2 regions of the Acidovorax sp. LjRoot194 genome follow, and region 2 is predicted to be linked to the other one. Evidence: riboswitches for the same ligand, from Rfam matches in the RefSeq annotation. Region 2 holds a riboswitch; the other holds the start of a gene.
The links. A riboswitch is a leader RNA that binds a small molecule or an ion and turns the genes downstream of it on or off. The one in region 2 is predicted to bind cobalamin.
Positions count from the first base shown of each region.

Region 1: it holds a riboswitch for cobalamin, as region 2 does, so the genes downstream of both, ACSQ3N_RS10900 (TonB-dependent receptor) here and ACSQ3N_RS17710 (TonB-dependent receptor domain-containing protein) in region 2, are expected to answer to the same signal.

Region 1 is NZ_CAXUQB020000001.1:2,420,046-2,424,373, forward strand. It holds gene ACSQ3N_RS10895 (TonB-dependent receptor) at 1-1,604, shown strand, start outside; cobalamin riboswitch at 1,626-1,870, shown strand; gene ACSQ3N_RS10900 (TonB-dependent receptor) at 1,945-4,143, shown strand; gene ACSQ3N_RS10905 (ABC transporter ATP-binding protein) at 4,153-4,328, shown strand, end outside.
Region 2 is NZ_CAXUQB020000001.1:3,909,007-3,913,334, forward strand. It holds gene ACSQ3N_RS17710 (TonB-dependent receptor domain-containing protein) at 1-1,827, opposite strand, end outside; cobalamin riboswitch at 1,915-2,149, opposite strand; gene ACSQ3N_RS17715 (hypothetical protein) at 2,186-2,410, shown strand; gene ACSQ3N_RS17720 (cell division protein ZapA) at 2,407-2,796, shown strand; gene ACSQ3N_RS17725 (sulfite exporter TauE/SafE family protein) at 3,222-4,037, shown strand; gene ACSQ3N_RS17730 (EAL domain-containing protein) at 4,285-4,328, opposite strand, start outside.

The sequences.
Region 1 (4,328 bases), 1.5 Mb from region 2:
GCGGTGCCGTCGGCGAGACGGGCGCCTACCGCATCGACTACAGCCGCAACGACACCCGCGTGGGCACCATCGACCGCAACAGCGAAAGGCTCGAGCACCTGACCACCGGCGTGTCGTTCGACCTGGCGCGCGCCACCCGGCTCGATGTGTCGTTCGACTATGCCCGCGACGAAGGCCACGCCTACTGGGGTACGCCGCTCATTCCCGGCAGTCTGGCGACCCAGCCCACCAGCGTGGTCAGCACGCCCGACGGCCGGGTGGTGGACCGGCGCATCGCGCGCAACAACTACAACATCCTGGACGACAAGAACCAGTCCGAGGCCTACTGGCTGCGCGCCCGCATCACCCACCGCCTGACACCCGAGTGGACGCTGCGCAACGAGCTCACGGCCAACCAGGTCGACCGCCTGTGGCGCAATTCCGAGAGCGCGGTGTTCACCGCCCCCGCGTCCATCACGCGCGACCAGACCACCATCGCGCACGACCAGCGCTACCTGTCCAACCGGCTGGATGCCGCGCACACAGGGCGCCTGGCGGGCCTGGAGAACAAGTTCGTGGTGGGCGGCGAGATCAGCAAGACCGACTTCGACAACACGCGGCGCTTTTCCAACGGCTCGGCGGCCACTGCTGCCAGCCTGCGCGTGCCGCTGTTCGACCCGGCCGTGGGCACCTACAACGACGACCCGGCGCTGATGGCGGGCGGCGGCAACCGCACCAACTTCACCTCGGACGTGCGCAGCACCTCGGTGTTTGCCGAAGACTCGCTCAAGCTCACCCCGGCCTGGACGCTGGTGGGCGGCCTGCGCCACGACCGCGTGGACGTGGACCGCAGCGTGGCCGACCTCAACCTGGGCACGTTCAGCGCCTTCGGCACAGAGTACTCGTCCAACTCCGCGCGGCTGGGCACGGTGTTCGACCTCAGCGCGGCATCGTCCGTCTACGCGCAGTACACCAACGCCACCATTCCGGTGGGCTCGCTCTTCCTGCTGTCGGCGGGCAACGCGGCGTTTCCACAGTCCAAGGGCAAGCAGCTCGAACTGGGCTTCAAGCAAAGCCTGGCCAGCGTGGAATGGACGGCGGCGGCCTATCACATCGCGCTCGACAACGTGCTCTCGCGCGACCCGAACAACGCCAACGTCACCATCAACAACGGCCGGCAGTCGTCGCGCGGGGTCGAGCTGGCCGCTGCGTGGCGCGCGACGAAGCAGCTCACGCTGTCGGGCAATGTGGCGGCGCTCGATGCGCGCTTCGACACACTGACCGAGGCGGGCGGCGTATCGCGCGTGGGCAACACGCCGCCCAACGTGCCCGAGCGCATCGTGAACCTGTTCGCCAACTATCGGTTCAAGGACCTGCCGCTCGATCTGTTCCTGTCCATCAACCACACCGGCAAGATGTACACCGACAACGCCAACCAGATCCGCATCAACGGCCACACCACGGCCGACGTGGCGGCCAGCTGGCGCATTAAGCCGGTGCTGCTGACCTTCCGTGTGCGCAACCTCACCGACAAGCTCTATGCCAGCTTTGCAGGCCGGGCCACCAGCCAGGTGCTGATCGCGCCGCAGCGCACCTTCGAGCTGTCTGCCCGGTATGACTTCTGACGCGAGGGCGCACCGTGCCCCTAGAATCGCCCCGTTGGTGCTCGCAGCATGGTTCGCATGCCGCAGTTCAACGGGAAGCAGGGAGGCACCACCGAACAGGACCGTGCCGCGCCTGCGCTGCCCCCGCAACGGTCAACGGATGGGTCGCCACCTCGGCAGCCCGCTCCCCTTACGCACAGCCACTGGGTTGCCTTGAACAAGCACCTGGGAAGGCTTTGGGGGATTCTTCCGCCAGCCCGGATACCGGCCAACAAGTGGGTGGTGCTCTCAGGGAGCGCTGCCGTGACGCTCAAGCGCTGGCGGGAGGCCGGCGCCGGGTCTATCTGTTTTCCATCATCGTATGAGCCACTCTTTTCATCCCCTGCGGATGGCCGCGCTGCCGTTGGCCTTGGCCGCTGCTTTCCCTTTGCATGCCCAGACCGCAGGCACCTTGCCCGACGTCGTCGTGAACGAGTCCGCCACACCCGGCCCGCTGCTCGATCAGCGCACCGACAGCGCATCGCGCCTGGGCCTCACGGTGCGTGAGACACCCGCGTCCATCGACGTGGTGCCGCGCGAGGTGCTGGCCGAGCGCGGCCTGCGCACGGTGACCGAAGCCGCCCAGGCCGCAGTCGGGGTGACGGCGGGGGACTTTCCGGCCGAGCCCAGCGCATTCTCGATGCGCGGCTTTGCCAACAGCCAGATCAACACGCTGTACAACGGCATCAAGATCGGCCCGCCCAACATGACATCGCGCGTGATGGACGCGGCCAACCTGGAGCGCATCGAATTCTTGAAGGGCGCGGCATCGCTGATGTCGGGCGAGGGCGCCGTGGGCGGTGCCGTCAACTTCGTCACCCGCGCGCCGCACCGCGGCGCGGTGCAGAGCGAAGTGACCGGCGCGGTCGGCTCGTTCGGCGAGCGGCGCGTGGCCTTTGGCTCGGGCGGCACCACGGCCTGGAAGGACCTGGACTACCGCATCGACGTGAGCGGCTCGAACAGCGACGGCTTCGTCAACGACACCGGCCAGCGCAACCGCCACATCTCGGGCGGGCTCGACTGGCACGTGGCGCCGGGCGTCAAGCTCTTCGTGGCCGGCGAGGCCAAGCGCGACAACGGCAGCAGCTACTGGGGCACGCCGCTGGTGTCGGCCAACGCCCCGGGCATTCAGCCGGTGGGCGGTGTGGTGTCGGGCACCTACACCTCCAACTACAACGGCACCAACCTGGGCCCGGTGGCCATCGACCGCCGCACGCTGCGCACCAACTACAACGTGCAGGACAACCGCAACGAGGCCCGCGAGACCTGGCTGCGCGCGGGCGCCGACTGGCGCATCGACAGCGCCTTCACGCTGCGCACCCAGTTCTACCGCTACACCGCCGACCGCACCTGGTTCAACAACGAGATCGCCGCGTTCAACGCCACCACAGGCCTGGTGGACCGCGAGCGGTTCTTCCTCGCGCACGACCAGACATCGGTGGGCAACAAGACCGAGCTGCAGTGGGACAGCCAGGTGGCAGGCCGCGACAACCGCCTGGTGGCAGCGTTCGAATACAGCGACCTCGACTTCATCCGCCCCGGTGCGGCCAACTTCCCCGGCGACAGTGTGAGCCTGGTGAACCCCGCGCGAGGCACCTACGGTCCGCTCACCCAGCAGCGGCAGACCACCGGCATCCGCAACACCGTGCTGGCGCTGGAAGACCGCCTCAAGCTCACGCCCACCGTGGCGCTCATCGGCGGCGTGCGGCACGAGTCCATCGAGCTCTCTCGCACCTCGGCCAACGCCCAGGGCGTGCAGCGCAACGGCTTTCCGTTCGACAAGACCTGGCGCCCCACCACTGGCCGCCTGGGCTTTACCTGGGAAGCTGCGGCGGGCATCACCGTGTACGGCCAGTACGGCACGGGCGCCGACGTGGCGGCCAACAACATCTTCCTGCTCAGCGGCACGCAGCCGCTGGACCTCACCCGCACCCGCAACGCCGAGGTGGGCGTGAAGCAGGGCTTCTGGCAGGACCGTGGCGAGTGGACCGTCGCGCTGTACGACACCAAGCGGCGCAACGTGTATGCGGGGCAGGGCGGCCAGACGCTGGCACGCGCCGGCGCCCTGCAGTCGCGCGGGGCCGAGGCCTCGGTCGCATTGCGGCCCGATGCGCAGTGGAGCGTGTGGGGCAACCTGGCGCTCAACCGCGCGCGCTACCAGGACTACGCCCTGGCCGGCGGCGGGTCGCTGTCGGGCAACACACCGCCCAACGCGCCGCGCGTGGTGGCCAATGCGGGCGTGGGCTACCGCTTCGTCGCGGGCGTGCCGATGCAGCTGTCGGCCTCGGTGCGGCATGTGGGCGAGCGCTTTCACAGCGACGCCAACACCGTGCGCCTGGCCGCCTACACCGCGCTGGATGCGGCTTTGACGGTGGACGTGTCGCGCGGCGTGCAGGTCACGCTGCGCGGGCGCAACCTGGCCAACAAGGTGTATGCCGCCTGGTCGGACCCGTTCTACCCGGACCAGATCCTGCTGGGCGCGCCGCGCAGCGTCGAGCTGGCCGTGCGCTGGGCGCTATAAGCTCGCCGCATGTCTCCACCCCTGGCCACGCCCACCCCCGTGCTGCAGCTGCAGGCCGCAGGCTTTTGTACCGACGGCGGGCGCGAACTGCTGGCGCCCATCGATGCGACCGTGCACCGCGGCGAATGCGTGGCCCTGGTGGGGCCCAACGGTGCGGGCAAAAGCACGCTGCTGAAAATGCTGTG
Region 2 (4,328 bases):
GTCGCCCACGTTGTCCACGCGCGCCACCAGCGTGAAGTCGCGGGCGATGCGGGTGCTGGCGTACAGGTTGACCAGCGTGTAGCCGCCCAGCACGTTGGTGTTGGCCACCGTGTCGAAGCGGCGGCCCGAGGCCTGCACCTCGGCGCCCACGGTCCAGCCCGCGAGCTGCGTGTCGGCGCCCAGCGTGCCGTGGCGCTTGGCGCGGCGGGCCAGTTGCTTGCCGGTGTCCAGGTCGCGCGGGTCCTGCAGGTCGAGCGAGCCGCGCAGCTGCACGCCGCCGAGCACACCTGCCAGGCGGTACGAGCCTGCAAAGGTCACGCCCTTGTACTCGGCGCGCGCGGTGTTCACGTAGCAGCCGAAGGGCGATGGGCACGGGCCGGGCGCGCCGAAGGAGATCAGGTCCTGCACGCGGTTGCGGTACACGGTGGCCGAGAAGCTGTTGCTGCCCTGCGCCCAGCGCAGGCCCACCTCGGCATTGCGGCTGCTTTCGGGCTTGAGCGAGCCCACGCCGTATTCGCTGAAGCGCTGGTACAGCGTGGGCGCGCGGAACGCCGTGCCCACCGACGCGGTGGCGCGCCACTGCGGCGCAAAGGTATAGCCGTAGGCCAGGCTGCCGGTGCCCTTGCCGCCGAACTCGCTGTCGGAGTCATGGCGCACATTGGCCTGCAGCGTGTGGCCGCCGGCGGTGTAGCCGTAGCCCAGAGCGATGGCGTCCTGCGAGCGCGAGCGGTCGATGGGGGCGTTCTCGAGGTTGTCTTCGCGCCGCTCCAGGGCGGCGGTGACCAGGTGCGCGCCCTGGCGCCATTCGTTCTGGAACAGGTAGCCGCGCAGGTGCGTCTCGCTCAGGTACACCGAGGGCGTGGTTTCGTACTGGTCGCGCGAGTCGGTGACCTGCAGGCGTGTCTTGTATGCGGTGGTCCACTGCGCCTGCCAGGTCAGGCCCAGCGCGTGCAGCTGGTGCTGGTTGCGGTCGTCCTTGCCCAGGCCGTTGTCGTAGCCGCTGTCCAGGTCGTTGGCGAGCAGCGTGGCGTCCAGGCGGTGCGCGGCATTGATCTGCAGGCCCAGGCGCGCGTTGGCCGACGTGCTCTCGTAGCCGTCGCGGTCGGGGTTTTGCGTGGCCACCGTGCGGGCGTTGAAGCCCTTGCTTTTCTCGCGCGCAATGCCGAGCGCGTAGTCGATGGTGCCGGTGGCACCGCTCACGCCGGCTTCAATCTTGGTGGTGCTGTGGCTGCCCACGCCGATGCCCACGTACGGCGCCACACCGTTTTCACCGCGCTTGGTGAAGATCTGGATCACGCCGCCCATGGCGTCCGAGCCGTAGACCGCGCCGGCCGGACCGCGCAGCACTTCGATGCGGTCGATCTGTGCGAGGGGAATGGCCTCCCACGCGGCGCCGCCGGTGGACTGCGAGTCGATGCGCACGCCGTCGATGTACACCGCGGTGAAGCGGGATTCCGCACCGCGCAAAAACACCCCCGTGGTCGTGCCCGGCCCGCCGTTGCGCGAGAACTCGATGCCCGGCACGCGCGCCAGCACATCGGCCAGGCCCGTGGCGCCGCTGGTCTCGATGGTGTCGCGGTCGATCACCGTCACATCGGCCACCAGGTCGGACAGCGGCTGCGGCGTGCGGGTGGCGGTCACCACCGTCTCGCTGAGCGACGGCGCGCGCAGGTTCTGCGCGATCTGCACCGGGCTGCCGGCCTCGCTGTTCGGCGCTTGCTGCGCCTGGGCCTGCGCAGAACAGGCAGCCACAACGGCCATGGCGGCCAGGGCCGGCTGCAGACACAGCGGCGCTGCAATGCGCGCACGAGGGGTACGGATTTTCATGGGGATCATCGTCAACAAACAAAACCCGAGCCGGCCTCCCCGCCAGCAGATGGGTGATACGGCTGCGCTTTGCCCAAAAAAGGCGTGGGCGCAGCCACCGTGTTGGCCGGTATCCGGGCTGGCGGAACGCCCTCCAACGCCTTCCCACACGCTTGTTCAAGGCGCACAGTGGCTTGTGATGGAGAGAGAATCGGGTGATTCGTCCGCTGACCGTTGCGGGGGCAGCGCAGGCTCGGCGTGCCATGCGTGGCACGCCTCCCTGCTTCCCGTTGAACTGCGGCATGTGAACCACACCGCGAGCACCAACCTCGGGATTTTACGGCCGATTACAAACCGCCACCCTACAATCGGGGGCTCTATGGCAACACCATCGACCACCGACCAGATCGCCGAACGCGTTGAACGCCTGCTGCTGCGCCACGCGGAACTGCAGCGCACCAACGCGCTGCTGGCCGACCAGGTGGCAGCCCTCACGCAGGAGCGCGATTCGCTCAAGTCCCGCCTTTCGGCCGCGCGGGCCCGGGTGGACGCCCTGCTGGAGCGCCTGCCCGCCGCAGCCCCTGCCACGAAAGAATCCGAATGAAGCAAATCGAGGTGCAGATCCTGCAGCAAAGCTACCTGCTGACCTGCCCCGAGGGCCACGAAAGCCGCCTGCTGGACGCCGTGGAACGGGTGGACACGGCCATGACCCGCATCCGCGATGCCGGCAAGGTGCGTGCCCGCGAGCGCATCGCCGTGCTGGCAGCCCTGAACCTCGCATTCGAGATCGCCGACCGCGAAGCGGCCGACCTGGCAGCCGCCACCGCCCGGCCCGCGGTGGACACCGCCCCCGCCCAGCCAGCGGCCACTGCCGCGGCGACGACAGCGGCCCCTTCCTCGGCCCCGCTGCCCGCCGCCGACGACCAGCGGCTGCAGTCGCTGGTGCAGCAACTGGACCACGTGCTGGGCGAAGACGGCCGGCTTCTCTGAGCGACGGGGCCCGCCCACCTGCCCTGAATCCGGGCGCTGCCGAAGCTTTGCCGACCCTGCCATCCAGCGCACCGCGCACGGTGCATCGCCTTACGGTCTTTACAAAACCGTCTTTCAGCGCAGTGCCCTGGCAGCGCCTACAATGGACGTGTCTGCGATGCCGCCGGGCTTTATATTTCCTTGAACCAATGCTCATTGAGCTCGGGCTTGGTACATCGTCCGGTGAGCGTGATCATCTCGCGTCAGATGAACCCAACACTTGGCTGCCCTCGCCCACCTGAACCCCCGGTTCAGGATGAGGGTTCGGTGGCAATCGCAGACACCTTATTCCCCATGCCCCTGTCACCCCGCCGCCCGGCTGCACCGCGGCGGCGACAGGGCGCAGGCTTGGCGGCCGTGCCGCCCTCACGCTTTCCTTTTGCGCCATGCTGGACCCTCTTCTGATCGTTGAACTTGGTGTCCTGGGCCTGGCCACGGGCTTTCTCGCGGGCCTGCTGGGCATTGGCGGCGGGATGCTGCTGGTGCCGTTCCTGACCTACATCCTCGGCGCGCGGCAGGTGTCGCCCGATCTGGCGGTGAAGATGGCGATCGCCACCTCCATGGCGACGATCATGTTCACGTCGATCTCGAGCGTGCGCGCCCACCACAAGCGCGGCGCGGTGCGCTGGGACATCGCCCGGCGCCTCGCGCCCGGCATCGTGCTGGGGGGCTTCATCGCCAGCCTGGGCGTGTTCGCGCTGCTCAAGGGCTCGTTCCTGGCCATCTTCTTCGCGCTGTTCGTGAGCTTCTCGGCCACGCAGATGTTCCTGGACAAAAAGCCCGCTCCCACGCGCCAGATGCCCGGCGGCGCGGGCCAGGTGGCTGCGGGCGGGGTGATCGGCTTCCTGTCGGGCCTGGTGGGTGCCGGCGGCGGCTTTGTGAGCGTGCCCTTCATGACCTGGTGCAACGTGCCCATCCACAACGCCGTGGCCACCAGCGCTGCGCTGGGTTTTCCGATCGCGCTGGCCAACGTGGTGGGCTACGCGATCAGCGGCCAGGCTGTGGAAGGCCTGCCCCCCGCATCGCTGGGCTACATCTGGCTGCCGGCCCTGGCCGTGATCGCCACCTGCAGCGTGCTCACCGCCCCGCTGGGCGCCAAGGCAGCGCACAACCTGCCCGTCAAGCAGCTCAAGCGCGTGTTCGCCACGCTGCTGTTCGGGCTGGCGGCTTACATGCTCTGGAAGGGGCTGGCCGCGTCCTGACCGGGGCTGGGCTGGCTGCCGGGCGGCTGCGGGCTACGGCGCAGCAAGAGCGTACCCGCGAGAGCAGGACGCTACCATATTGATAGCTGCTTGCGCTGATCCATCAAGCGGTAGCGGCATTTTTTGCATTGAATCCACCTGCCGGACCAGGCCACAGGACCCGCATGCAACGGCGCAGTGGCACGGCGCACGACACAGCCACCCGCACAGGCCGCCCCGCGCGCACTCTGCGCCCCCACGCCAACGCTCAGATCTGAAGTCCGTCGCGCCGGCCCTGCGCCTTGAGCGGCA